DNA from 4 places in the Serratia fonticola genome. Region 1 is predicted to be linked to each of the others. Evidence: predicted binding sites of a transcription regulator. Region 1 holds the regulator's gene; each other region holds the start of a gene.
The links. The regulator PurR, encoded in region 1, represses purine synthesis genes. The targets are predictions, from matches to a motif close to CANGCAAACGTTTGCNTG.

Region 2: the regulator PurR is predicted to act here: its motif matches at 1,921-1,938, upstream of guaB (IMP dehydrogenase).
Region 3: the regulator PurR is predicted to act here: its motif matches at 906-923, upstream of purM (phosphoribosylformylglycinamidine cyclo-ligase).
Region 4: the regulator PurR is predicted to act here: its motif matches at 1,949-1,966, upstream of serA (phosphoglycerate dehydrogenase).

Annotation. Positions count from the first base shown of each region.
Region 1 covers NZ_CP011254.1:4,550,472-4,554,051, reverse strand. Annotated here, with positions in the region: gene WN53_RS20175 (C40 family peptidase) at 1-667, shown strand, start outside; gene sodB (superoxide dismutase [Fe]) at 882-1,460, shown strand; gene cydH (cytochrome bd-I oxidase subunit CydH) at 1,525-1,614, opposite strand; gene purR (HTH-type transcriptional repressor PurR) at 1,939-2,964, shown strand; gene punR (DNA-binding transcriptional activator PunR) at 2,961-3,580, opposite strand, start outside.
Region 2 covers NZ_CP011254.1:172,921-176,500, forward strand. Annotated here, with positions in the region: gene guaA (glutamine-hydrolyzing GMP synthase) at 1-292, opposite strand, end outside; gene guaB (IMP dehydrogenase) at 397-1,860, opposite strand; gene xseA (exodeoxyribonuclease VII large subunit) at 2,030-3,406, shown strand; gene WN53_RS00675 (glycoside hydrolase family 31 protein) at 3,508-3,580, opposite strand, start outside.
Region 3 covers NZ_CP011254.1:94,613-98,192, reverse strand. Annotated here, with positions in the region: gene purM (phosphoribosylformylglycinamidine cyclo-ligase) at 1-821, opposite strand, end outside; gene upp (uracil phosphoribosyltransferase) at 1,077-1,703, shown strand; gene uraA (uracil permease) at 1,824-3,113, shown strand; gene WN53_RS00345 (hypothetical protein) at 3,327-3,580, opposite strand, start outside.
Region 4 covers NZ_CP011254.1:568,064-571,643, reverse strand. Annotated here, with positions in the region: gene ltrA (group II intron reverse transcriptase/maturase) at 334-1,686, shown strand; gene serA (phosphoglycerate dehydrogenase) at 2,130-3,368, shown strand; gene WN53_RS02415 (5-formyltetrahydrofolate cyclo-ligase) at 3,443-3,580, opposite strand, start outside.

The DNA.
Region 1 (3,580 bases):
GGTGAAAGCCAATAAAAAAGTGAAGGCAGCCACCCCTCCGAAAACGCTAAAAACCAAACCAGCAACCTTAAAGACCGCCAAAAAAACCACCAGCGTTAAAACCAAAAGCCAGGCAACCAAAACGGCCAAGCTAAAAGTAACTCCGCCTAAAAAAGGCTATAAAAAAGGTTATGGTCGCCATCGTGAAGAAGGCAAAGCTACGGCAAAATTAGCTGGCCGCGAAAAGCCGTTAAAACTTTCCGCCGCTCACAAAAAACGTTATCAGCACGCCAAGCAGACCGCCATGGCCAAGCTGATGGGGCAAATGGGTAAACCCTACCGCTGGGGTGGGTCTTCACCTGGTACAGGCTTCGACTGCAGCGGGCTGATTTATTACGCGTACAAAGACGTGGTGAAAATCAAAATGCCGCGTACCGCCAACGAAATGTACCACCTGCGTGATGCAGCGCCGATCAAGCGTAATGAGCTGGAGAAAGGCGATCTGGTGTTCTTCCGCATCAACAACCGTGGCACCGCCGATCACGTTGGAGTCTATCTTGGTAACGGTAAGTTCATCCAGTCACCGCGCACCGGTGAAGAAATTCGCATCAGTCAGTTGGATAACGACTATTGGCAGAACCATTACATTGGTGCCCGCCGCGTAGTGACCCCTACCACCATCCGTTAACCTTTCACGGCTGAGCCAACTGCTCGGCCGTGCTCTCAATCTCCCGCTGCAACTTTAAACAATCAGTCACTTGGCACACTTTGGATGTTCTTTTCCCCCCGAAAGTTGTTAAGATTAATAACCATAACAAAAGTGGTGCAATTGCGTTTTTCCGCCCTCGGCCCCTTAGGCCTGCAGCGTCGGAGAGGCGTATTGTCTATAAAAGGAGAAAGCAATGTCGTTTGAATTACCTGCATTACCATATGAGAAAAACGCTCTCGAACCGCACATTTCCGCAGAAACGCTGGAATACCACTATGGCAAGCACCATAACACCTACGTGGTTAACCTGAACAATCTGGTGAAAGGCAGCGAGTTCGAAGGCAAATCCCTGGTCGAGATCGTCAAGACCTCCACCGGCGGCGTGTTCAATAACGCCGCTCAGGTCTGGAACCACACCTTCTATTGGCACTGCTTATCACCGCAAGGTGGTGGCGAGCCAACGGGCGCAGTGGCAGAGGCCATCAATAAGTCATTCGGCTCCTTCGCCGCCTTTAAAGAGCAATTCACCGATGCCGCCGTGAAAAACTTCGGCGCGGGCTGGACTTGGCTGGTGAAAAAAGCGGACGGTAGTCTGGCGATCGTCAGCACCTCAAATGCGGCAACCCCGCTGACCGGCGCAGACGTTCCGTTATTGACCGTTGACGTGTGGGAGCATGCTTACTACATCGACTACCGCAATGCGCGGCCAAAGTACCTGGAAAACTTCTGGGCGTTGGTGAACTGGGCGTTCGTGGCAGAAAACCTGGCTTAACGGCGGGTGACTAGCTAATAATAAGGCGCGGCATCAAGCTGCGCCTTTGTTTTTCTGCTGCGGATCAGTTCAATGCGGCAATAAAACTGAAAGCAATAATCATTGCCAAGGCACCCACGGTGGTGAGTAATGACATCTTCAAATCGGTATCCATATACAACTCCCTCTCAGATTGGCTTTTCAAGAGCATAAGCCACACAGTTTATACGTCAAATCATTTTCCCACAGTTCGTGATTAAAATCTTGTTATGCTTTCCCCGCTGATAATTACCGATTAGCTCTTCCACTTTTCTTCAATATGCGACAAAATCCGCAGTTCACAACTGCGTACCGATAAACTGCCCCTCCCTGTTCAAGCGATTTACGACTTCAGCACTAAAAACTCAGTTTTCGCTTATCTGGGAAAGGATCTACGTAGGCAAACGATTAACATCATACTTACATGCTGTAACATGTGGGTTTAGGAGTCATTTTTTACATGGCAACGATTAAAGATGTGGCCAAACGCGCTGGCGTTTCTACCACTACCGTATCGCACGTTATCAATAAAACGCGTTTCGTCGCCGAAGATACCAAAACGGCCGTTTGGGCCGCCATCAAAGAGCTGCACTATTCACCCAGCGCCGTCGCCCGCAGCCTCAAGGTCAATCACACCAAATCGATCGGTTTGCTCGCCACCTCGAGCGAGGCCCCCTATTTTGCCGAAGTGATCGAAGCGGTAGAAAACAGCTGCTACAGCAAAGGCTATACCCTGATCTTGTGTAACTCGCACAATAATCTGGATAAACAGCAAGCCTATCTAGCGATGCTGGCGCAAAAGCGCGTCGATGGCCTGCTGGTGATGTGCTCAGAATATCCAGATCAGCTACTGGGCATGCTGGAAGATTACCGTAATATTCCCATGGTAGTGATGGATTGGGGTACCGCACGCGGAGACTTCACCGATACCATTATCGACAATGCCTTCGAGGGCGGTTACCTGGCAGGCCGCTACCTGATCGAACGTGGCCACCGGGACATCGGTGCAATTCCTGGTCAACTGGCGCGTAATACCGGTGGAGGTCGCCACCAGGGCTTTCTGAAAGCCATGAAGGAAGCCAACATCGAAGTGCGCGAAGAATGGATCGTGCAGGGGGATTTCGAGCCTGAATCTGGCTACAAAGCCATGCATCAGATCCTGTCGCAAAAGCATCGTCCAACCGCCGTTTTCTGTGGCGGCGATATTATGGCCATGGGGGCGATCTGTGCCGCCGATGAGCTGGGGTTGCGTGTACCGCAGGATATCTCGGTTATTGGCTACGACAACGTGCGTAATGCCCGCTACTTCACCCCGGCGCTGACCACCATTCACCAGCCGAAAGAGCGACTGGGCGAAATGGCCTTTACCATGCTGTTGGATCGCATCATCAGCAAGCGTGAAGAATCGCAGGTGATTGAAGTGCATCCAAAACTCATCGAGCGCCGCTCAGTCGCCGATGGTCCTTTTGTCGATTACCGCCGCTAAATACTGTGCCTTAACCCCATATTTCTCCGTAGGGGCGCCGCATGCTGCGCCCGATTCCCCCCCGGGTCCTCTTCACTGAGCCATTCCTGATTGAGCGTTTCGCTATCGCCCAGATAGTCCAGCAGCCAGGCCATGGCCGGAGACTGGGCGTTTTGCTGCCAGGTCAGGCAGCAAGCGCTGGGCGGGAAAGGCTCATGCAGTGTCAACACCACCAGTTCGCCACTTTGCACCAACGGCAATACGCGATGTGCAGGCACCATGCCCACACACAGCCCGGCACGCAAACAATCTACCGCCGAAACCCAGTCCGGCACGGTCAGCCGCCGCTGGTTGTCCAGCGACCAGGTCACCCGCTTGGGTAAATTGCGCGAAGTATCTTCCAACAGCAACGAGGGATAGGGCCGTAGCTGATCGTCGCGCAGCTTTCCTTGCAAGGCGGCGAGCGGATGTTTAGCATGTACTACGCAGAGCCAATTCATAAAGCCCATATCGCGAAAGGCAAAACCGCCACCCACCGGCACCGCCCGCGTTGCACCAATGGCCATCTCCGCTCGGCCATCGACTAGCGCATCCCATACGCCGTTGAATACTTCCGGCTGCACTATCAGTTCCACGT
Region 2 (3,580 bases), 1.6 Mb from region 1:
CGCCCAGCTGCATGGCCATGGTCTGCATGCCGTAGCACACGCCCAATACCGGTACGCCGGCGGTGAAGACATATTCTGGCGCGCGCGGGCTGCTCAGTTCGGTGGTGCTTTCCGGGCCACCGGAGAGAATGATGCCGCTTGGATTGAATTCGCGGATCTGCTCTTCGCTGACGTCCCAGGCCCACAGCTCACAGTAAACACCAATCTCACGCACGCGGCGGGCAATCAGTTGAGTGTATTGTGAACCGAAATCCAGGATCAGGATGCGATGCTTATGAATATTTTTTGTCATGTGAGGCAAATTCCAGCAACAGAGAAAAAGAGCAAAAAGGGTATTTGGGATGAGAGGTTGCCCCCTCATCCCTGCCCCTCTCCCGCAGGAGAGAGGTTAAAGCATTAGCCCATGCGGTAGTTTGGTGATTCTTTGGTGATGGTCACGTCATGCACATGGCTTTCTTGAATACCGGCACCGCTGATGCGCACAAACTCGGCTTTGGTACGCAGTTCGTCGATGGTCGCACAGCCGGTCAGGCCCATGCAGGAACGCAGGCCGCCCATCTGCTGATGTACGATCGCCTTCAGCATGCCTTTGTAGGCCACACGGCCTTCGATACCTTCCGGCACCAGTTTATCAGCGGCGTTATCGGTCTGGAAGTAACGGTCCGAGGAACCTTTGGACATTGCGCCCAGAGAACCCATCCCACGGTAAGATTTGAACGAACGGCCCTGATACAGCTCGATTTCGCCCGGAGATTCTTCCGTACCCGCCAGCATTGAGCCAACCATCACACAGGACGCACCGGCAGCAATCGCTTTGGCGATATCGCCAGAGAAGCGGATACCACCGTCAGCGATAACTGGGATACCAGTCCCTTCCAACGCTTCTACCGCATCGGCGATAGCGGTGATCTGCGGAACACCTACGCCGGTGACGATACGAGTCGTACAGATAGAGCCAGGACCGATCCCCACTTTCACCGCGCTCACGCCGGCTTCCATCAAGGCTTTGGCACCAGCCCCGGTCGCAACGTTACCGCCAAGGATTTGCAGGTCTGGGTATTTGGCACGGGTTTCACGGATGCGCTGTAACACGCCTTCGGAATGGCCGTGTGAAGAGTCGATGAGCAGTACGTCAACACCGGCAGCGACCAACGCATCAACACGCTCTTCGTTACCAGCACCGGCACCTACCGCAGCGCCTACGCGCAGACGGCCATGCTCATCTTTACAGGCGTTAGGTTTACGCTCTGCTTTCTGGAAGTCTTTGACGGTGATCATGCCCAGCAGGTGGAAACTGTCGTCCACCACCAGCGCTTTTTCAACGCGTTTTTCGTGCATTTTTTGCAGCACGACTTCACGCGCTTCGCCTTCCTTGACGGTGACCAGGCGCTCTTTTGGCGTCATCACTGCGGTGACAGGCTGAGTCAGATCGGTTACGAAGCGCACGTCACGGCCGGTAATGATCCCCACCAGTTCGTTTTCTTCGGTCACAACCGGGTAACCGGCAAAGCCGTTACGCGCGGTTAACTCTTTCACTTCTGCCAGTGTGGTGGAAGGAGTAACGGCCTGTGGGTCCGTGACCACGCCGCTTTCATGTTTTTTCACCCGGCGAACTTCTTCCGCCTGGCGCTCAATGGACATGTTTTTGTGAATGAAGCCCAGACCGCCTTCCTGCGCCAGCGCAATAGCCAGGTTGGATTCGGTTACGGTATCCATGGCTGCGGACAGCATAGGGATATTCAGGCGGATGGATTTGGTCAGTTGGGTGCCAAGATCTGCGGTATTAGGCAGAACTGTGGAGTGGGCTGGAACCAGGAGAACGTCATCAAACGTTAGAGCTTCTTTTACAATACGTAGCATGGGCAATATCTCACCAAGGTGGATGCAGAAAAGATAAAATATTGCCGTGGCATTATACAGAGCGTAATCGGTTGCCTCCAGCACTTTCTTACAAAAACTCTTGATTACCTTTCGCCGAGCTGTAATATCGACCAATTAAGTGCTTGTTTTGAAATTTGATCTGGGTCACATGTCACTACCTACTTCACCGTCCATTTTTACCGTAAGCCGCCTCAATCAGACGGTTCGACAGCTGCTGGAAATGGAAATGGGGCAGATTTGGCTCTCCGCCGAGATCTCCAACTTCTCCCAGCCCTCCTCCGGCCACTGGTATTTCACGCTGAAAGATGACCGTGCCCAGGTGCGTTGTGCGATGTTCCGCAACAGCAACCGGCGCACCACCTTTCGCCCGCAAAATGGCCAGCAGGTTCTGGTGCGGGCCAGCATCACCCTGTATGAACCACGCGGTGATTACCAACTGATCGCCGAAAGCATGCAGCCTGCCGGTGACGGCCTGCTGCAACAGCAATTCGAGCAGTTGAAACAGCGCCTGGCAGCCGAAGGTTTGTTTGATCAGCAGTTCAAGCAACCATTGCCAAGCCCGGCCAAATGCGTTGGGGTGATCACCTCCGCCAGCGGCGCAGCGCTGCACGATATTTTGCAGGTGCTACAGCGGCGCGATCCTTCACTGCCGATCGTGATTTACCCCACGTCCGTGCAAGGTGCAGAAGCTCCGTTGCAGATCGTTCGCGCGATCGAAACCGCCAACCGCCGCGATGAGTGTGATGTGCTGATCGTCGGGCGCGGCGGTGGCTCGTTAGAAGATTTATGGAGTTTTAACGACGAACGCGTCGCGAAGGCAATTTTTGCCAGCCGTATCCCGATCGTCAGCGCCGTCGGCCATGAAACCGACGTCACCATTGCCGACTTTGTTGCCGACCTGCGGGCTCCCACCCCTTCAGCGGCCGCAGAGTTGGTCAGCCGTAATCAGCTTGAGCTGCTGCGCCAATTGCAGTCACAGCAACAGCGGCTGGAAATGGCGATGGACTATTATCTGGCGCAGCGCCAGCAGCAGTTCACCCGCATCAATCACCGTCTGCAACAGCAGCATCCACACCTGCGGCTGGCCCGACAGCAAACGCTGCTATTCAAGCTACAGCGCCGTTTGGAAGATGGGATGCAGCAGCAAATACGGCTATCTTCTCGCCGCAGTGAACGTGTGCAGCAGCGCTTGGCGCAGGTCCAGCCGATGGGCCGCATCCACCGCTTGCAGCAGCGCGTTCAGCAGCAGGAATACCGTTTGCAACAGGGGATGGAGCGGCAACTTAATGGCTATCGCCAACGCTTTGGCGTCGCCTGTAGCCAACTGGAGGCGGTTAGCCCGCTGGCAACCTTGGCTCGCGGCTATAGCGTAACGCAGACGCCACAAGGTGAGTTACTGAAAACCACCAAGCAGGCACAGGTTGGGGAAATGCTGAAAACCCGTCTGCAGGATGGCTGGGTGGAGAGTGAAGTCAAAACCGTCACCGTGGCGAAAAAGCCGCGTAAGAAACGCGTGGTGGAATAGCGGTTAGTGGCAGAGCTGATCGACTTCTTCTTTTTTAGGCAAAACTTCATCCAGTTTGATACTTCCCCAACCCTCTGCAGAGGGTTGGGATATGGCATTAGTCACAGCACATAGCTATCGCAACAAACCCCATTCACCCACAGCTCGCGAGTCTCGCCTGCTGGCAACACAATG
Region 3 (3,580 bases), 1.5 Mb from region 1:
CAGCTCGACTCGTCGATCACCGCCTGCATCCCTTCTGGCAATACGCGTGGGATGTTTTCCCAGAAGCCGCCGCCGGTCAGGTGAGCAATCGCGTGCACTTCCACTTTCTCGATCAATTCCAGTACCGATTTGACGTAAATCTTGGTCGGCTCGAGCAGATGGTCTGCCAGCGGTTTGCCTGCCAGATCAGTGGTGGTGGGGTCGGTTTTGCTCACTTCCAGGATTTTGCGCACCAGCGAATAACCGTTGGAATGCGGGCCTGAAGCGCCCAGAGCGATCAGCGCATCACCAGACTGTACTTTGCTGCCGTCGATGATTTCTGATTTCTCAACCACGCCCACGCAGAAACCTGCGACGTCATAGTCTTCACCGTGGTACATGCCGGGCATTTCCGCGGTCTCGCCACCGACTAACGCACAGCCGGACTGTTTACACCCTTCGGCAATCCCGGTGATCACGCTGGCGGCGGTATCCACATCCAGCTTGCCGGTAGCGAAGTAATCGAGGAAGAACAATGGCTCGGCGCCCTGAACCACCAGATCGTTAACGCACATCGCCACCAGATCGATACCGATGGTGTCGTGGCGTTTTAAATCCATTGCCAGACGCAGCTTGGTACCCACGCCGTCGGTGCCGGAAACCAGTATCGGCTCGCGGTATTTCTGCGGCAACGCGCACAGGGCGCCAAAACCGCCCAGCCCACCCATGACTTCCGGGCGGCGGGTCTGTTTCACTACACCTTTGATGCGGTCTACCAATGCGTTGCCAGCATCGATATCGACACCTGCGTCTTTATAGCTGAGAGAGGTTTTGTCGGTCACTGCGCGATCCCCACGACGGTTTGCGGTTTGAGAACGGTGCTTCCGGCGGTGATGCCGGAACCAGGCGCGGCAATTCTAACAGCGCAAGCAAACGTTTGCGAGAACCATGTGAGCCCGCTCGAACTTTTCGTCTTCTATACTGTTGATCACTCTTTTGTTGATCTCGATCCGGCTATTGGTAGTGGCGTCGGAAGCAAAAGGCGGTATAATCCGGCGATTTTTTTGGCCGTCAACCACCTTAATAGGAGAAAAATGATGAAGATCGTTGAGGTGAAACACCCGCTGGTTAAGCACAAGCTTGGTCTGATGCGCGAACATGATATCAGCACCAAACGCTTTCGTGAGCTGGCTTCTGAAGTGGGTAGTTTGCTGACCTATGAAGCGACCGCCGATCTGGTAACCGAGAAAGTTACCATCGAAGGCTGGTGTGGGCCGGTTGAAGTTGAGCAGATTAAAGGGAAAAAAATTACCGTAGTGCCAATCCTGCGTGCCGGTCTGGGCATGATGGAAGGGGTACTGGAGCACGTACCGAGTGCTCGTATCAGCGTGGTTGGGGTTTATCGTGATGAAGAAACCCTGGAGCCGGTCCCATATTTCCAGAAACTGGTTTCCAACATTGACGAGCGTATGGCGCTGGTGGTTGACCCAATGCTGGCTACCGGTGGTTCGATGATCGCAACCATCGACCTGCTGAAGAAAGCCGGTTGTAGCAGCATCAAGGTGCTGGTACTGGTCGCTGCTCCTGAAGGGATCGCCGCGCTGGAGAAAGCGCATCCGGATGTTGAGCTGTATACCGCGTCGATCGATCAATGCCTGAATGACAAAGGGTACATCGTGCCTGGCCTGGGTGATGCAGGCGATAAGATATTTGGTACCAAATAATAAATAAGCCGACCTGAGAGTCGGCTTTTTAATGCCCTTTGGATTGCCAACCCTGGTAATCCATTGAGCATTGATCACCAAGCCAACACAACTGATACTAACTCAGAGGAAAAACACCCCATGACCCGTCGCGCCATCGGCGTTAGTGAACGCCCGCCGCTGTTCCAGACCATCCCACTCAGCTTCCAGCATCTGTTTGCCATGTTCGGGGCCACCGTGCTGGTGCCGATCCTGTTCAAGATCAACCCGGCGACGGTGCTGTTGTTCAACGGCGTGGGAACATTGCTGTATCTGTTTATCTGTAAGGGCAAGATACCCGCCTATCTGGGCTCCAGCTTTGCGTTTATTTCACCGGTGTTGCTGCTGTTGCCGCTGGGGTATGAGGTTGCACTGGGTGGTTTTATCATGTGTGGCGTGCTGTTCTGCCTGGTCGCGCTGATCGTCAAGAAGGCCGGAACCGGATGGCTGGACGTGATGTTTCCGCCTGCGGCAATGGGCGCAATCGTTGCCGTTATCGGTTTGGAACTGGCAGGCGTGGCGGCCAACATGGCCGGATTGTTACCGGCGGAAGGTACCTCCGCAGACAGCACGACCATCACTATTTCACTGGTGACGCTGGGTGTTACCGTATTGGGCTCGGTGCTGTTCCGCGGCTTCCTGGCGATTATCCCGATCCTGATCGGGGTGTTGGTAGGCTATGCGCTGTCGTTCTTTATGGGCGTGGTGGATCTGACGCCAATCCGTGACGCGCACTGGTTTGCCTTGCCGACCTTCTACACGCCACGCTTTGAGTGGTTTGCCATCTTCACCATTCTGCCTGCGGCATTGGTGGTGATTGCCGAGCACGTTGGTCACCTGGTAGTCACGGCGAATATCGTCAAGAAGGACCTGCTGCGCGATCCGGGCCTGCACCGCTCAATGTTCGCCAACGGCATTTCCACCGTGATCTCCGGCTTCTTCGGCTCTACGCCTAACACCACCTATGGTGAGAACATTGGTGTCATGGCCATCACCAAGGTTTACAGCACCTGGGTGATCGGCGGAGCGGCAATTCTGGCCATTCTGCTTTCCTGCGTAGGCAAGCTGGCGGCGGCGATCCAGGTGGTACCGGTGCCGGTGATGGGCGGTGTTTCTCTGTTGCTGTATGGCGTGATTGGCGCTTCGGGTATCCGCGTATTGATTGAATCCAAGGTGGATTACAACAAGGCGCAGAACCTGATCCTGACCTCGGTGATCCTGATTATCGGCGTTAGCGGCGCGAAAGTGCATATCGGTGCGGCGGAGTTGAAAGGTATGGCATTGGCGACCATCGTCGGCGTCGGCCTGAGCTTGCTGTTCAAACTGATCAGCCTGTACCGCAAGGAAGAAGAAGTGATTGATGTGCCAGAAGAGCGACTGGACCAAAAATAATCGGCAAAGCTCTATTAGCTTGCTGGTAGAGCGGGCCTGATAGTGATTGTGCCAATATGACTCACCTTAACGGTGGGAATATTGGCTTCATGACCAGGCGATGTCTATTGAGTGCTTCTAGGTCCACTATAGCCTGCTTGCTGTGTCTTGATAGCAGGCTATTGGCACGGATAATTGGGCAACAGTGTAGTATATCTGCCAACGGTTGCCCGGTTATAACCGATTACAATAAAAGACCGGAATGTCGGTTTCATAGATAAAGTACCCTTGCTTACCTGCTGGGCGTATGGTGTAGCCTGACAGACTGTTTATTTTAGCAAAAACATCTGGCACAAGGCGTTTTTCGACATTCTCAGGAATGGTATCTCGGGCATACTTATTGATATAAAGGGTTTTGAAAAAATACAAACCATTATCGTCAACTTGGTAGCTGGCAATGACATCACGCCTGATAAAGTACTTGTTCA
Region 4 (3,580 bases), 2.0 Mb from region 1:
CGTCGTCGTGAGGCGGGGTCTGAAGGAAGCGTGGAGCAAAACCATGACCTGACGAACAGAAATCAGATATGAGGCCTACCCGGCTGGCGGAGCAAGCGTTTGATTGCAAAGGCCATAACCATCAAGAGTCGGGGGGGTAGATCTGGCAGGTGTGTGGTGAAAGCGGCTGAGCTTACCCCGGGAGGCCTGTCCGGCGTTCTGCATTCAGAACTGAGCGCACCGTAAGGTGCGCTGATCGGCGGACAGGAGTCAGCAGAGGGCATAGTAGGACAGGACTGTCCGAAGGCCCGAACGGTAATGAGTGACAAGTATCAGCGGAGGTTCTGAACGGTCATGCAGCAGAAAACGCATCGCGGCCCTGAAGCAGAAAGACGGGGTGAAGCCCCGAACGTCGGCTCTCAGGGGGCTGAAACCGTACAGGCACCGACGACCAGAGAAAGTCCGTCGTCAGCAGAATGGCTGATGGAAGCCATCTGTGAACCCGTCAATCTCAAGCAAGCCCTGAAAAGAGTGAAAGCCAATAAAGGTGCGGCGGGAAGTGACGGCATGAGCGTAAGCGATCTGCCGGACTACCTGAAACGCCACTGGCCGGAACTGAAAGCGCAACTGCTGTCCGGCAGTTACTGCCCATCCCCTGTGAGAAGAGTGAGCATCCCGAAACCCGGGGGCGGCGAACGCCTGTTGGGTATCCCGACGGTAGTCGATCGCTTTATCCAGCAGGCGGTGATGCAGGAACTGCAACGGCAGTGGGATGCGTCGTTCAGCGATAACAGCTATGGGTTCCGGCCCGGACGCTCGGCCCATCAGGCAGTGAAACAGGCTCAGGACTATATCGGTTCTGGGTATCACTGGGTAGTCGATCTCGATCTGGAGAAGTTCTTTGATCGGGTAAATCACGACGTGCTGATGAGCCGGATAGCGAAACGGGTAACGGATAAACGGGCGCTGTCACTTATCCGCCGGTTCCTGAACGCAGGTGTGATGGAGGCCGGTCTGGTAAGGCCGGTGACAGAAGGGACGCCGCAGGGCGGCCCACTGTCGCCGTTGTTATCGAATGTGCTACTGGACGACTTCGATAAGGAACTGGAGAAACGTGGCCTGAAGTTCGTGCGTTACGCAGATGACTGCAATATCTACGTGAAAAGCGAACGGGCAGGCCGCCGTGTGATGGAGGGGCTGACACATTGGCTGAGCCGAAAACTGAAACTGAAGGTGAACGCGAAGAAGAGCGCGGTAGCGCAGCCGGAAACGCGTAAGTTCCTGGGTTACAGCTTCAGAAGGGGCAGAAAGGTCAGGTGCGTGGTGTCGCCGGACGCAGTGAAACGGTTCAAAGTGCGGGTAAGGGAACTGACGGGGCGCAACACAGGGAGAAGTCTTGAGCAGCTAATCCAGCCATTAAAGCGGTATCTGATGGGATGGAAAAGTTACTACGGGATGAACGAGTGGCCGTCGATAATGCGAGAGCTGAACGGATGGATAAGACGCAGGCTGCGAAGTGTACTCTGGAAACAGTGGAAAACAGGCAGCAAGCGTTATAAAGAGCTGCGGCGGCGGGATGTAAGGAAAGACCTGGCGGCGCGGACGGTGGGAAGCAGCCATAAACAGTGGCGGATAAGTAATAGCCCGGCGCTGAGCATAGCCCTTCCCAACCAGCTGTTCATCAAACTGGGCCTGCCAGAACTGTAAGCAGGCGGCGATAAACATAACCGAACCGCCGTATACGGACCCGTATGTACGGTGGTGTGGGAGGAGGCTGATCGTGAGGTCAGCCCCTATCCCGATCGTGCCCGTCATAATTCTTGTCTTAAAATATCTTTTCTCAAAATCGACGAATTTGGTGACATATGTCACATTCCGTTAATAACCTCCGTTAAGCTTCTGCCTAAATCTTTCCCAATGGCATTTTCCACCAGAAAGCACCGACATCGCTGAGCCTTGTGCTAACGGGTAGGCAATCGTTTGTATTGCCGGGCGCGTTATTTTTGTTATGTTGGAGGGACGTGCTGTTGATTTTGGGTTGCTGCCAGTGTGGTGGCAATTTGAAAGCTATCCCCGTCGTGTGGTTTAAAGGATGGCGGGTATAAAGGGGAAAACAGCCGCTTCTGAAGTCTGATTATAGGGTCGGGTAAATGGCAAAAGTATCATTGGAGAAAGACAGGATTAAGTTCCTGTTGGTAGAAGGGGTTCATCAGAGCACCGTAGATAACCTGCGTGCTGCCGGATATAGCAACATCGAATATCACAAAGGTGCGTTAGACACCGAAGCGCTGAAAGCATCGATCCGTGATGCACACTTCGTAGGTATCCGATCGCGCACGCATCTGTCCGAGGAAGTCTTCGCGGCCGCAGAGAAGCTGGTCGCGGTGGGCTGTTTCTGTATCGGCACCAACCAGGTTGATTTGAAAGCGGCGACCAAACGCGGCATTCCGGTGTTTAACGCGCCTTTCTCCAATACTCGATCCGTGGCCGAAATGGTGCTGGGTGAGCTGCTGTTGATGCTGCGTGGGATCCCAACGGCCAACGCCAAGGCACACCGTGGCCAGTGGCAGAAACTGGCCGTAGGCTCGTATGAAGCACGGGGCAAGAAACTGGGGATCATCGGCTACGGCCATATCGGGACTCAGCTCGGCATCCTGGCGGAAGGCCTGGGGATGAAGGTGTTCTTCTACGACATCGAGAACAAGCTGCCGCTGGGTAATGCCCAACAGGTGCGCCATCTGTCCGATCTGCTCAATATGAGCGACGTGGTCACGCTGCACGTGCCGGAAACGCTGTCGACCAAGAACATGATCGGCACCGAAGAGCTGGCGCTGATGAAGCCAGGTGCGATCCTGATCAACGCCTCACGCGGCACCGTGGTGGATATCCCGGCACTGTGTAACGCCTTGGCGAGCGACCATCTGGCCGGTGCGGCAATCGACGTGTTCCCGGAAGAGCCGGCAACCAACAGCGATCCGTTCAATTCTCCACTGTGCGAGTTCGATAACGTGCTGTTGACGCCGCATATCGGCGGTTCAACCCAGGAAGCGCAGGAGAACATCGGTGATGAGGTGGCTGGCAAGCTGGCGAAGTATTCCGATAACGGCTCAACGCTGTCTGCGGTCAACTTCCCAGAGGTGTCGCTGCCAGCTCATGGCCCGAACGCCAGCCGTTTGCTGCATATTCATGAAAACCGCCCAGGTATCCTGACGCAGATTAACCAGATCTTCGCCGAAGAAGGGGTGAACATCGCGGCCCAGTATCTGCAGACCAGCTCGGAAATCGGCTACGTGGTTATCGATATCGAAGCGGAAACCGAACGTGCGGATGCCGCGTTGCAACGTATGAAAGCGATCGAAGGGACTATCCGCGCCCGCCTGTTGCTCTAACTGGCCATACAACGGGCGCAGCATGCGGCGCCCCTACGACGAACCATCTGAGGCCGGAGCAATCCGGCCTTTTGCTATGTGGAGAGCGGCCAGGCCCAGCTTTGTGACGGGGTAATAATTTCTGGCAGAGGGATATCCCATTGCTCCACCGGCAAGGCGCTAACCCGTTGGCAATCGTGCGCAATCCCCATCGGATAGGGGCCTGCGTGCTG